Linked DNA regions of Rosistilla oblonga. The protein of the gene in region 1 binds, or shares a complex with, the protein of each later gene. Links are inferred from orthologs where the notes say so. Each region holds a gene or a part of one and is shown in the gene's direction. Other genes may lie near its edges. The genes, in order: nusB and rpsJ.

What was found.
Region 2: the proteins of nusB (region 1) and rpsJ are in contact, whole or in part, in a solved structure (PDB 3D3B), measured with the Escherichia coli proteins. The link is inferred for Rosistilla oblonga from one-to-one orthologs.

What each region holds. Positions count from the first base shown.
Region 1 is NZ_CP036292.1:1,562,106-1,568,483, reverse strand. Bases 220-3,133 are described here. They hold nusB (transcription antitermination factor NusB), read left to right. Parts: upstream 220-1,425; coding sequence 1,426-1,842; downstream 1,843-3,133. Other genes in these bases: CA51_RS05600 (O-antigen ligase family protein), read left to right, coding at 2,049-3,133; CA51_RS05610 (lipopolysaccharide biosynthesis protein), read right to left, coding at 220-1,189. In the rest of the region: more of CA51_RS05610, read right to left, coding at 1-219; more of CA51_RS05600, read left to right, coding at 3,134-3,449; CA51_RS05595 (redoxin domain-containing protein), read left to right, coding at 3,630-4,901; aroE (shikimate dehydrogenase), read right to left, coding at 5,048-6,378. UniProt on the Escherichia coli protein: Part of the processive rRNA transcription and antitermination complex (rrnTAC). The complex forms an RNA-chaperone ring around the RNA exit tunnel of RNA polymerase (RNAP).
Region 2 is NZ_CP036292.1:6,100,627-6,108,750, forward strand. The notes cover bases 2,556-5,236. They hold rpsJ (30S ribosomal protein S10), read left to right. Parts: upstream 2,556-3,574; coding sequence 3,575-3,898; downstream 3,899-5,236. Other genes in these bases: CA51_RS21620 (Gfo/Idh/MocA family protein), read right to left, coding at 2,556-3,256; rplC (50S ribosomal protein L3), read left to right, coding at 4,184-4,855; rplD (50S ribosomal protein L4), read left to right, coding at 4,843-5,236. In the rest of the region: CA51_RS21615 (DUF1559 family PulG-like putative transporter), read right to left, coding at 1-1,777; more of CA51_RS21620, read right to left, coding at 1,952-2,555; more of rplD, read left to right, coding at 5,237-5,517; rplW (50S ribosomal protein L23), read left to right, coding at 5,523-5,861; rplB (50S ribosomal protein L2), read left to right, coding at 5,961-6,821; rpsS (30S ribosomal protein S19), read left to right, coding at 6,913-7,179; rplV (50S ribosomal protein L22), read left to right, coding at 7,191-7,547; rpsC (30S ribosomal protein S3), read left to right, coding at 7,663-8,124. UniProt on the Escherichia coli protein: Involved in the binding of tRNA to the ribosomes. Part of the processive rRNA transcription and antitermination complex (rrnTAC). The complex forms an RNA-chaperone ring around the RNA exit tunnel of RNA polymerase (RNAP).

The sequences.
Region 1 (6,378 bases):
TGCCGATCAGTTTCCCCTTCTCGGCGCACCACAGGTAATTCTCAGCGACGATGATCAGCCCGCTCCAGGCGCAGAAGACAAACGCGATCGGCATCACAGCGAGCGCCTGCGTATAACGACCGTCCAATAGATTGTTGAACATCCATGGGGCGATCAACATTCCCACCGCCGAACCAAACGCAAACGCTCCCGAGAGCAGCAACAACGTTTTGCGAAGCCGCAGGTTCACCCGACGCTTCCGCCCCGATTCCCAGTCGGCCGTCAGATAAGGCATCAACGAACCGCCGATCAGAGTCCCCAGGCTGAGCAAAAAGATCGGCAGCAGCCGCGCGCTGAAATACTCGCCGACCATCGCTTGCCCGACGCTGGGCCCACCGACGCTGAAGTGCAGGATCATGTAGCGGTCCGACAAATCGAACAGGTTGCCGATCAGATTGATCGCCCACAGCGAAGCCGCATAAGGAGCGATCCGCCGCGCCAAAGAACGATGCGTCAGCGGGTCATCCGACCGCTGCAGCCCCGACCAATTCCTCATCAGCACCCAAGCCGCCGGGACACATCCCAACATCGCCGCCGCAGCAAAGGTCAGGATCAGCCCTGAAACTCCGCCGCCGATCGCCATCCAGCTGATCGCCAGCAGGGTAAAGCCGACGCTGTGCACGAACTGCATCAGCGACGCGACGCGAACCTGCCGCAATCCGCTGACCAAATGCTCCATGAAATTGAAGATGATCGTCGCCACCAAACAGGTCGCTAGAGCAAACACCGGCTGGACGACGTTGGGGTCGCGAAAGATCAACTCGGCGTATCGCCCAGGGCAAACCAACATCGACACCGCAGCCAGCAGCGTCAACACGGCGGTCCCAAACACGATCCGGTAGATAAAGGCCTGCAATTGGCCGCGGCGACGAAAATGTTCGACGTAGCGGACGATCGATCCCGGCAAACCGAGCAGAAAGATCGGCGTGATCAGATTGATAAAACAGAGCGCCATCGCCCACTGGCCCAGCGTTTCTTCGTCGAGAAACTTGCAGAATCCGATACTACGGGCGAACCCGACGGCTCGCTGCACCACGGTCATCGACAGCGAAACCAACAGCCCTACGGCAAGCGAATCGGCCAAAAACGGCTCTCGCGCCTCGGGCTGGACATTTTCAGATGCAGGGATCGCGGGATTGGATGAATCCATGGAGGCACGGACATTCGGATAACGGATGGGAATTTTGCTGAATAAATCTAGTCTTGCTTTTCTAGGACGCTTGGCTGGAAATATTTTCACGGCAAGCGAAAATTGATGAACGTTCGGATTGCATCGGTTTCAACACCACCGCAGCCGATGCGACAATCATCGCAGGGCCCTTTGCGCAAACGTTATTGCGTGCTTAACTTACGGCCCAACATCAGCAACTTCAGAATTTGGATCTTATGGCAACTCGTCGGCGAGCGCGTGAAGTCACGTTACAGCTCTTATATGAATACGATTTCGGAACCGAGCGTTCGCGCAGCGATCGCGATCAGTTCATCGAAACGCGGATGCGGAATCACCCAGCTCTGTCGGACTTCGCTCGCTCGCTGCTGGGCGGAGTCATGAATAATCGCGGACAAATCGATTCGCTCCTCGCCAGACACTCGTCCAATTGGTCGATCAGCCGGATGGCAGTCATCGACCGCAATATCTTGCGATTGGGGATCTACGAAATCGTCTTCGGCAAAACCCCCGGGCGAGTCGCGATCAACGAAGCGATCGAAATAGCCAAGCGGTACGGCGATCGCAAGAGTCGCGGTTTCGTCAACGGAATCCTCGATCGAATTCTCAGCGAAAGCAAACAGGCGGCCCGGTAGGCGAATCGCGCCCGGAAACGCCCTGTTTAACTTCAGCTGCAAGAATCGGCACGCTACCTGTGAGAAACTGCCACAAAGTCAGGCGATCCCATTAAAAAGTTGTCGCAGTTTTTGGTTCTTGCCCTAAGTTTCCCGCCCTCATTCGATTCTGGCAGCTAGGTTTGATCGCACCATTGGAGTGACGATTCGATTGCCGGAGAGGACGGGTGGAATTCTTAGGATTACTGTTTGCATTAGCCGCAGGAGTGTGGGGTATCTACCTTGCGCACCGCGTCTCGCTGCAAATGCTGGTCCTGGCTGTTTTGATCATCGGAACGGTCTTCGGCCCCAACTTCTTTGCGATCAACGGCCCGATCCAATTCAGCATCGACCGCATCCTGTGGTTTGCCATGCTGGGACTGTTTGTGGTTCGCTGCCTCCGCGACGGCACCCGGCCGATCGAAATGAACCGGATGGATTGGTTGATCGTCGCCTTCGTCGGCTGGCTTCTGCTGAGCCTGATGACAACCGACGCGCCCCGATCGGGGACCGAACCACTCGCTCGCTGGATCTTCTACGCCTTCCTGCCGCTGGGGACCTATTTCGTCGCCCGGTTCTCACGCCTGTCGCGACGCGAACTGCGCATCGTGCAGCGGACCTTCATCGGGCTGGGGATCTATCTGGGGCTGACCGCGCTAGCCGAAAAAGCGGAATTGAAGGCGGTGATCTTCCCTCGCTTTATCATCGATCCCGAATTCGTCGAATTTCTGGGGCGTGGACGCGGGCCGCTGCTGAACCCAACCGGCAATGGATTCCTGTTGTCGATTGCGTTCGCCGCGATGTTGTTGGCGTTTCAGCAACGGAACCGTATCGCCAAGTTCGGGTATGGGTTTGCGATGCTGGCAGCCGCCGGCGGCGTCTATGCGACGCTCACCCGTAGCGTTTGGATCGCCGCAGCCGCTGCGGTTTCGCTGTCGCAGATGAATCGGATCTCCCGGGGGCTACGAATCTGGGCGGTCGCGTCGGCGATCGTCTTGGCGGCAGTCATCGCGATCGGCTTTGGCGACAAGATCCTCCATCTCAAACGCGACAAAAATCTGTCGGCCAGCGCTGCGGCGGAATCGATCGAATTGCGACCGATGCTGGCGATCATCGCTTGGGAAATTTTCAAAGACCATCCGCTGTGCGGCGTCGGGTACGGGCACTATTTCGATTTCAACCAAGAGTACGCGCAGGCCCCTCAGTGGGAGATGCCGCTCCGCAAAGCAACGCCCTACCATCAGCACAACGTCCTGCTGTCGTACCTGGTCGACAGCGGCCTGATCGGCGCAGGTCTGTTCACCATCCTGGTCATCTGCTGGGGATTTACCGGCTGGCAGATCGCCCGCAGTTCGTCGGCCTGTCCCGAGGCACAAAACATCGGCCTGCTGATGCTGGCGACCGTCAGCAGCTATCTGCTCAACGGCATGTTTCAGGATGTGTCGATCATCCCGATGCTGAATATGTATCTTTTTTATGTCGCCGGACTGACAGTGTCGGTCGACACCGTCGACGGCCGCTTGCCCCAGCGGAACTTGGCTCAACAGCGTCCGGCTGCGATTCTTCGCCAACCGGCGACCAGCCGATAAATTCGAAATCGCTTCCATCGGCATAGGTTCGGGCGTCGGGATCGTCTAAGATTGACGGAACTCCCTCCTTGCACACCAGTTAGGAATGGGCACGGAACCAACCGACGGCAGCCCATCGACTGCAATGCGATCGGCCCAGCCAAACCTCCCACCAAAGAACCTTTGACAGGAATTCAAGTGATGTTTACTCGCCACCTGGCCCCGGCCCTCGCAGGCTTGTTTGCCATTGCCGCCAGCTCGCTCAGCGCGCAGGAACCGGCCAAGGTCTCGCCCGAGGCAGCCCCTGTACTGTCCGCGTTTGTCGATCAGATCAAAGCGGCCAAAGCGGTCACCGCCGTATTTAAGACCAGCGAACAAGTTTTCTCCGAAGGCCAAGTTGTCTTCGAAACCAAGACCGATTACTCCGCCGCATCGGCACTCCCTAACAAGTTCGCTCTCCGGGTCGACAGCGAAGAACTGAACGTCGACATCATTTCCGACGGCAAGATGTTGAACATGTTGGTCACCCCCGACGCCTACATCTCCAAAGACAGCCCCGCCACGTTGGCCGATCTGATCGTCGAACCCGGCATGCCCGGCGGACCGATCATCGACGCTCTGTTGGCGATGACGATCCCCAGCGAATCGGCTCGCGAAAGCCTGTTGACCGACGTCACCAGCGTCGAATTGGTCAAACCCGAAGGGGACGCCAAACCAGCTGGCAAGACGTTGCAGCTGAATCGCGCCGACGACAGCTTTGTCCAATTGACGATCACCGACGGCAAGCAACCCAAACTGGCCGGGATGCTGATCGACATGACTGAACTTATCAAGCGAGCCAACCCGCAGGTCCAGAAGACTCCTGGGTTTAAGTTCGTCGTCAACGTCGTCGTTGAAAAGTGGGAATGGGCCGAAGGCGGTCCGGACACCTTCAAATTCGAAGCTCCTAAAGATGCCAAGGCCTTCGCTTCGGTCGAAGCTTTGGTCGAATCGATGGAAGGCGGACCGCACCCGTTGGTCGGCAAACCCGCTCCTGATTTCGAAGCCCCGCTGATGGACGATTCGACCCTGAAGCTGTCCAAGCACCTCGGCAAAGACGTCGTGATCCTCGACTTCTGGGCAACCTGGTGTGGCCCGTGCCGATTGGCGATGCCAGTGATCGCGGAAGTCGCCGAGGAGTTCAAAGACAAAGGCGTCGTTTTGTACGCGATCAACAACGCCGAATCGAAGGCGGAGATCGAAGCCTTCTTGAAGCAGTCGAAGCTGGCGATCACCGTCGCTCGCGACGAGGATTCATCGATTGCGATGACCTACCAAGTCACCGGGTTTCCGATGACCGTGATGATTGGCAAGTCGGGCAAAGTTGAAAACGTTCACCTCGGCTTCCAGTCGCTGGAGAATCTCCGCGAGCAATTGACGACCGAACTGTCGGTCCTCTCCAAGGGCGAAAGCTTGGTCGAGAGCAAAGAATAAGCCGGCCAACGGCTTTGCAGTCAAGCATGCGATCAGCTGACGAGGCTCTCCTCCCGCTGGGAAGAGAGCCTTGCCGATCGCGGATCGTTTTGAACCTCGCGGATCGATGATCAAAGGTCGCGTCAAACACGCGGCCTCGCGGGATCTCAGCTCTCTTCGTCGTCGCCGTCTTGGTCGGCGTTGGCCGCTTCGGTCGCATCCCAAGTCTGAGCGGGATTCACAGCGCGAGCCAAGGCTTGTCGCATCACGGCGATCGGCGGTTCCTTGCCAGTGAACAGCTTGTATTGATAGGCTGCCTGGCGGATGAACATATCGACGCCGGTGACGATCTTGCATCCCTTTTGCCGCGCCAGCTTGACCAGCAGCGTTTGGCCCGGATTGTAGATCGTTTCGAAGACCGTCGTTTCGGCTCGCAGTTGGCGGCCATCGTAAGGCGATTGGTCGAGGTTGGGATACATTCCCAACGGCGTACCGTTGATCAAGATATCGACCTCGGGATCGTGTCGGTTTTCCCAAGCGATCGAGTTGCCGCCGACCGATGCGGCCAAAGCTTCGGCCCGCGCCGGACTTCTTCCGGTGACGATGATGTTCGCACCGCGCTGCCGCAGTCCCCAAGCGATCGCTCGGCAGACACCGCCGGCTCCCAACAGCAACGCCGTCTTGCCGCGAAGCGGTTCGTCCGACGAAGCATCGTGCTCGACCGACTCCATCAAACAATCCATCGCCGCGCGGTAATCGGTGTTGAAACCGCGACGCTTGTCGCCATCGAAGACGATCGTATTGACCGCGCCGATCTCGTGCGCCGAAGCCTCGATTTCGGTCAGGTACTCCATCACCTCTTCTTTGTGAGGGATGGTGACGCTGAGCCCCTTGATCCCCATCCGCTGGCAGTTCTCCATGAAGAAGTCGAGATCTTCGGGAGGAACGCGAAACGGCAGGTAACGATTGTTGAGTTGTTGGTGCTTGAAGCCGGCGTTGTGAATCAACGGGCTGTAGCTGTGCCCGACCGGATCGGCGATCACACCAAACAGGTTCGTATCGGCGTTGATGTTGTCGGCATCGTACAACCGCAGCATCTCCTTCCAACCGACTTGGCCCGGCGCCATCGTCCGCTCCGAATCGATCGACGCGAAGGTCAGCGGCGATCCCCAGCTTCCCTGCAGGATCCGCGTCGGAGTCCCCAGGTCGCCCATGCAGATCCCGATCGTCGGGACGTCGGAGTTTTTGACAAGCTCCATCATCCGGAACGTATCCTCGACGCAATTCGCCATCGTCGCCAGTTTGACCACGTCGGCGTCGCGGCGAGCCAATTCGCTGTGCAGTTCGGCAAGATCGTCGGGCGTCGTCTCAAAGTTGTGATAGCTGACGATGCGTTTGGTCCGCCCGTACCGCGGCACGGTGTGAGCGATGTCTCCCTCGAGATCGACATAGTCGACTCCCGAAGCGATCGCCGAGCGCAACAGCATCAACCGATCTT
Region 2 (8,124 bases), 4.5 Mb from region 1 along the record:
TCGCACCAAACTCCAAGGCCTGTTGAGCGATCGCGCCCAGATTGTCAACGGACGAATCGGCGCGTGGCAGCATCTGCAACGACACGTACGGCGACTCTTTAAACGAAACCACTAGGCTAGCTGAATCGAGATGATCCGGAAGCGACTTCAGATTCGCAAGCTGTGGCGGCACGGGAGGCATCTCCGCGAACACGGCTTGAGCGAACAACTGAACCTTGGACATGTCAAACGCGACCAAGGCTTTGCCGCTGCCATGCATCTCGCGCAGCCGGCGACTCAATTTGCTGCTTTCGGCAACCTCGGGCTTGGCTCGCTGCATCGCCAACACCTGTTTGAGCGCAGCCTCCGTTCCCACAAACAACGTGCCGTCGGCGAGCGTCCCGTGGCAGGCAACAAATCCCGACTCACCAACGGTCTTTTGATAGTTAAAGTCGCCGAGGCTCGCACCAGCTGTCTCGACAGGCAACTTGAGCGCCAACTGCTCCCCAACAAGAGGTTTCAACAGCACGCCCCAACAGAGAGCCTGTTCGATAGGCGCGACGCTCAGAAAACCAACTGCCGATTGGATCGCAGCAGGATCGACCCCAAACGCTCCACTCGACAAGCTTGCCAACAGTTCGTGCGGCAGAAATTTCAGCGACTCGTCTTCAACGAGAGCGGCCGGGTCGAAACTGCCAACGAGATACGCGTCCAGCGGGATATGGCGTTGAAGAGCGACCAAGCCCAGGTGCGAATTTCGCTCCAATCGACGATATTCACCAACGATTCCATCGAACTTCTCCGCCTCCTGCGTCTTGCGATACAAGCCCGCAATCTCGTTGAGCGTCATCATTTGCGACTCGACATCGACGCCCAAGCGGTTTTCGATCCTCCGCGTCTCCAACAGCGCCGCCTCGGCATCGGCCAAGCGGTCCAGGTCGCGATAAAAGATCGCTTTGTTGTACAAGATCGTCGCATATCGAACGGTCTCTTTGCCCAACGTCTGCTCATACATCTCGAGCGTCGTATCGTAGGCTTCCTCGGCCTCTTCGTTCTTCCCCGTCTTCACTAATGCAGCTGCCAAACTTCCGTATTCACTGGCCAGCCTTGGAGTGATACCAGCGATCTCGCGACGCGTGGCCAACGCCTCAGGGCCGCTCGCCACCAAGCGGTCGTACTGCTTCGCCCCCATCAGGGCCTCTACTTCTTTCGACGTTTTGAGCGCCGCATTGTAGCGTTCGATCTCTGCGGGAGTCGCTTCCGCAAGACGCTGAGCGCGACGGTTCAGCCAAACCAGATCGTTATAAACTTCCAGCTTCAGATCGGTCCGCCGACGAGCGATGTTGAGCGTCTGGCTGTAGAACTCGGCCGAGCGTTTGTAGTCGCCTAGCTCGTAGAGCGAAAAGGCCAACAGACTGCCGTCCCCTTGCGGCGTCGCGCGATAAGCATTCGCCAGGTCGACGTTGTCAGCCCCCAACTGCTCCTCCGCCATCTCCAACAACTTCACCTCGACGGCAAACAGCTCGGCCAGCTTTTCGATCGCCAGCTCCGACTGTTGCTGTTGCTCGGCATCGCGATACTCGCCGATCAACTGCGATTTCCGCTGAGCCAACGAATCGTAGCTCTCAGGAGCCGCAGCCTCCTTTTCCGCCGCTGGCTGTGCCGGCTGAGCGGTCGCCGCGGGAGACGCCGGAGCCTCGGTGGTGGTGGGCGTCAGGGGCACAGCAGTGACTGCCTGGGCGAACGCCAGACAGGGCGTCCAAATCAATAACAGCAGACAGATAGTTCGGGTCTTCATCTCGACAATTCCGTAGGGTGTTTATCTCGATCACAAGCAAGCACAAGGCGTAGTGACAACAACACCACAGTCACCTTGCCAACGTTTCAGAGCGGGAAAAGCTCGGAGCAGCGTAACACCGCTCCTCACCGCCGCCGCTCATTGTAGCGAGAACCTCACGCAAATGTGGGGGCACTAGGCCCAATCACGAACCGGTCGCGAACGCAGCCGATTCGCTTCGTCATCGCCGATGAACGCTTCGGTTTTCGGGTCGAGCGTCAACTTGCGTTGCAATATCCAGGCGAGGGCTGCAGCGTGGCATGCGACGTGGGATCGCCGCATCACTTCGCCGTTGGCAACCGGCGCTTTGCGAGACTTCACACAATCGAAGAAGTCGCGAGCGTGCGCCGTTACGTCCAGCCCAACCACGCGTTTGTAGTCTCCCACGCGCGTTTGCAAGTCAGCCGGCTTCACGACAATCTCGCCGCTGTCGCCGGTTTCCACCGAACCTTCGGATCCAACAAATCGGACAGGGCAGGTCCCTAACCGCGTGATCCACTTCGGCCCCCGATCGCCAAACGGATCCTTCAAGAAATCGATCACCAACTTCACACCGTTGGCGTACCTGCAGGTGATGTTCGTTTCCGATGGCGTGTATTCGACCGGCAACGTGTCGTCCGAACCGTTTGCCATCTGACACAGGTCGACCGTATGCGCCCCCCAGTCCAACAGCCGAGCTCCCGAATCAAAATCATGATACCCACGCCAGCCACCGCTCACGTACTTGCTGTTGTAAGGACGCCACGGCGCCGGGCCCAACCACATATTCCAATCACAGGTCTCGCGATCTGGCGTCGGTTCGCCCGGCAACCAACTGTTGTCCAGCGAGGGAATGTAGACCGAAGCATAAAGCGTGTGCAATTTGCCCAACGCACCGCTCTGAGCCAATTGGACGGCTTGCTGAAAGTTCGGAACGCTACGCCGCTGCGTCCCCGCTTGGAACACGCGACCGGTCCGCTTCATCGTTTCAGCCAACTGCTGACACAGCTCGATCGTGATCCCACAGGGCTTCTCACTGTAGACATCCTTGCCCGCCTCGGCAGCCAACATCGATGCCGACGCATGCCACCGATCGCCAGTCGCGACGATGACGGTGTCGATATCCTCACGCGCTAGGAGTTCACGAAAGTCGTCGTAGACCACACAGTCATCGTTGCCGTAGTGGCCATCGATGAACTTCTTCCCCTCGACGCGGCGCGACTGCTGAACGTCGGCCAGAGCAACGCATTGCACATCATCGAGCGACAACATCGACTTCAGATCGTACCGACAGCGCGGCCCGATCCCGATCACACCCAATGAAATCTTGTCACTCGGTGCGACGCGAGTCTTACCAAGCACATGGGGAGCGACGACCAATGGCGCTGCGACGGCAAGCGCCGACGTGGCGGCGGAGCGTTTCAGAAACTGACGACGGGAATTTTCGGGGCTGCTTTGCACGGAAGAACTCGCTACAACAGAATGGGGGGGGAGTCTCAAAGCCCCCAAGTTACACCGACCACCCAACCAGACTCAACCGAATTCGCTCCGCCCCGTCACGCTTTACCCAGCCGAAACAAAGCCCCTCGACGGCCCTCAAAACAGGCCACCGAAGAGATCGTCTGAAAAATTCCAATCAAAAGATCTTCTTTGGCGTTGACGATGGCCGAAGCTAACCTTATCTTCATCGCTCCCACGTTGTGGGCGGGCTCAGCGTACCGAACCGGATCGCCGAGCTTTCTGTAGAATTTGCCTTAATCGTTTATGGACTGACTTGCCGTGGCGTCTCCTCACGAAATCATCCGAATCCGCATGGAAGCCTACGATCATTCGATCTTGGACCAGAGTGCGGCCGATATAGTTGATACCGTGAAGCGGACTCACAGTGAAGTTCACGGGCCGATCCCATTGCCGACTCGCATCGAGCGATATACGGTAATCTCTGGGCCATTCGTGAACAAGAAAGCTCGTCAGCAGTTCGAAATCCGAACGCACAAGCGATTGATCGACATTGTCCAAGCCACCGCTAAGACGATCGAAGCTCTCAACAAGTTGAGCTTGCCTGCCGGTGTGGACATCAAGATCAAGGCAACCGCTAGCTAGTTAGCGGCTCACGCGGAGCGTGGCCGACTAAGCAGCAACACCCTATATACTAACGGGCGATTCGCCTGTTTGCTTCAAATAAGATATCGCATTGTGCAGGCCCTGCCTTGCATCGATGCATTACCCGTTTGTTTAACCATTTCGCTGGAACCGCCGTATTGTACGGAAGCTTCAGGGTAACCGCCGAAGTCACTTCGGAAGGCCCCTGTCAAGCAACACGCTCCACGAACTTACTGTTGAGGCGAGGCTGACATGTCGCGAGGAATCCTCGGACGCAAAGTCGGTATGACGCAGTTGTACTCCGACGACGGCACGGCGATCACCGTGACCGTGCTCGAAGCTGGTCCATGCAATGTTTTGCAAGTTCGCACTCAGGAGCGTGATGGTTACCAAGCCGTGCAGCTAGGCTTTTCTGATAAGCCTCGCCGATTGGCCAGCCGCAGCGAACGCGGCCATGTCGCCAAGCTAGACAGCAAGCGACAACGCGACCGCAGCAAGTCGGGCGCAGCTCCAATGGCCAAGGCCGATTGCGAGCCGCAACGCTTTGTTCGCGAAATCCGTGGCGAATCGGGCCTCGAAGTTGGTGCACAAGTCAACGTTGATGCTTTTGCAGAAGTCAAAGCTGTCGACGTCACCGGCACTAGCAAGGGTCGTGGTTTCGCGGGTGTCATGAAACGACACAACTTCTCCGGTCAACGTGCAACGCACGGTGTCAAGAAGGTCCACCGTCACGCTGGTGGTACCGGATGTAGTGCCTCGCCAAGCCGCACCTTCAAGGGACGTCGCATGGCCGGCCATTACGGAAATGCGAAGCACACAAAACGAAACCTTCAGGTTGTGCGTGTCGATGCCGAAAACAATTTGATCATGGTACGCGGTGGCGTTCCAGGTCCGGCTGGTGGATACGTTGTCATCCGCGAAACGAACATGGTCAGGTTGGAAAGATGGCAAGCCTAACAATTTACAACGCAAGTGGCAGCGAAGTCGGCAAGTACGACATCGATCCTGCTGTAATTGCACCACGAATCAGCAAGCAGTTGCTGCACGATGCGTGCGTGATGTACCAAGCGAACGCTCGCATGGGAACTCACCGCACCAAGTCTCGTGCAGAAGTTGCTGGTCACAAGAAGAAGCTGTTCCGTCAAAAGGGAACCGGTAACGCCCGTATGGGTCACAAGCACACCAACGTGCGAACCGGTGGTGGTCACGGCCACGCGATCCGCCCTCGAGACTACAGCTACAAGATGCCTAAAAAGGCGATGCAAGCTGCGACTCGCATGGCGATCGCCAGCAAGATCATCGACCAAGAACTGGTCGTCATCGACAAGCTGGAATTTGACAAGCCAGCGACCAAGACGATGGCCGGCATCCTGAAAGCACTGGGAATCGACGGCAAGACCGCATTGGTCGCAACCGCTGGTCGCTGTGTCAACACGTACAAGAGTGGCCGCAACATCGCAGGCGTTAGCGTCTCGCCCGTTGCCGACCTCAACGCACTGACGGTTATCAAGCCTCACCGAATCTTGATCACCAAAGACGCGTTGGATCGGATCCGCGACGGCGTGTTCAAGCAAGCGGCTGAGAACAACGAGAGTGCATCAGAAGCGGAGGCCTCGTAATCATTATGTCGACCACAACAGAACAACAAGTACGACTCGACGCACACCGCGAAAAAGGTGTGCAACTGGAATCGTACCAAGTCTTGCTGCGACCGCTGGTTACCGAAAAGGGTGTCCACCGCGCGAGCCGCAACAATCAATACGCATTTGAAATCCACAAGGCTGCAAACAAAGACGACGTCCGTGCTGCGGTCGAAGACTTGTTTAACGTCAAGGTTGAAAAGGTTCGCATCCAGAACCGCAAAGGCAAGCCACGTCGCTTCAAGTTCCGCTCGGGTCGCTCCGCAGACTGGAAGAAAGCACTGGTCACCCTCGATGCGGAACACCGAATCGATTTCTTCTAGGATCGCGGAACGCGAGTTCATAGAAGCCAACAGCCGCGAATGGCACAACTGCCAATCGCGTGGAACAAACAAAGTTAAGTTCGTTTAGGTAACGCCGCCATGGGCATTCGAGTATACAAGCCAACGTCCGCCGGCCGTCGCAACGCGTCGGTCAGCGACTTCAAAGAGCTGACGAAGGGTGCAGTCCCTGAGAAACGCTTGTTGCGTCCGAAGCGTAAGACCGCGGGCCGTAACAACCAAGGCAAGATCACTGCACGTCACCGTGGTGGCGGACACAAGCAGATGTACCGCATCATCGACTTCCGTCGCGTCAAGGATAACATCCCTGCGACTGTCGATTCGATCCAGTACGACCCAAACCGTTCGGCTCGTATTGCACTGCTGAAGTACGCCGACGGCGAAAAGCATTACGTCATCGCTCCCGATGGCTTGACGGCTGGCGATCCCGTCCTCAACGGACCCGACGCGCCGCCAAAAGTTGGCAATTGCTTGCCACTGAAAAACATTCCTTTGGGAACCACCGTCTGCTGTGTTGAACTGCGTCCCGGAGCGGGTGCATCGTTCTGCCGGTCGGCTGGAACCGAAGCAACATTGATGGCTCGCGAAGCCGATTGGGCTCAGCTCTCCTTGCCAAGTGGCGAAATTCGCCGCGTGTCGAGCAAGTGCCGTGCGACCATCGGTAAAGTTAGCAACACCGATCACATGAAGGTTGTGCTGGGTAAAGCCGGCCGAGCCCGTTGGTTGGGACGTCGTCCACACGTTCGCGGTACCGCGATGAACCCGATCGATCACCCGCACGGTGGTGGTGAAGGACGAACGAAGGGTGGGCGTCACCCAGTTAGCCCTCAGGGCAAGAATGCCAAGGGTGGTGCGACTCGCCAACGACGTAAACCGAGCAACAGCTCGATCGTACGTCGCCGCCGATCGCGTCGCTACGGCCAGTTGAAATTGATTAAGTAACATTCTGGGCGGTATCGGAGACGACCGGCAGCTTGCCGGTCGCAGATCTGAATCGCCGACACGTTAACACAAAACAGATACGCGAAGAACTATGAGTCGTTCGAGCAAAAAAGGCCCATTCGTTGATCCTAAAGTCTTTGCCAAGGTGCAGAAGCAGCTTGAAGGAGGCAAGAAGGAGCCAATCAAAACGTGGGCGAGAGCCTGCACGATCGTGCCTGAGTTTGTCAATTTGACATTCATGGTTCACGACGGTCGCAAGCACATGAAGGTGCTCGTAAGCGAAGATATGGTTGGTCACAAATTGGGTGAATTTGCTCCGACGCGCACATTCCGTGGTCACGGCGGCAAGAAGAAGTAGGAATTTGATTCATGTCATTCAATGCCTCCCATCGTTATTGTCGCATGAGCGCCCAAAAGGTTCGCCTGGTTGCGGATCTAATCCGGGGTAAGTATGCCGACGAAGCGTTGGATATTTTAAAGTATCAGCCACAACGTGGTGCTCGCATGTTGGAGAAGGTTCTCCGCAGTGCGATTGGCAACGCCCAAGACCCCGATCAAAACGGCGGCCGCAACATTGGCGTGGAAGAATTGGTGGTCAACGACGTTCGCGTCGATGGCGGGCCGATGTTCAAGCGGATCCGGCCTCGTGCCCGTGGTACCGCGTTCATGATCAAGAAGCGAATGAGCCACATTCACGTCGGCGTAGTGCCGTTGGATGAGATTTAACAACGAATAAGATCTGAGGCCGGTTCTAAACAAGGAATCCTACGGTCTCCGATTTGAATACGACACAAGAATGCCAGTTCCCAAGCGACCTGGCCAACCTTAGAGATACGATCTAATGGGACAAAAAGTCAATCCAGTTGCGTTTCGAACCGGTGTTACTGTCGGCTGGAAGAGCCGTTGGTACGCTTCGAAGAAACAGTTCGGTGAACTGTTGCTTGAAGACAAGAAGGTTCGCGACCACATCAAGAACCACCCCAAGCGGACTCAGTACCGCAACGCGGGTATCGACCGGATTGAAATCGAACGAACTACAGACGAAGTTCGCGTGATCATGTTTGTCGCGCGTCCTGGTCTAATTATTGGTAAGAAGGGTCAGGAAGTGGAGCTGCTTCAAGAGGAGCTGCAAAACCTGACCGGTCGTCGGATCAATTTGAAAATCGAAGAGATCGGACGTCCAGAGATTATGGCTCAGTTGGTGGCAGAGGATATCTGTCAACAACTGGCAAAGCGATCAAGCTTCCGTCGAACAATGAAACGTTCGATGGAGCAAACCATGGATGCGGGTGCCAAAGGCATC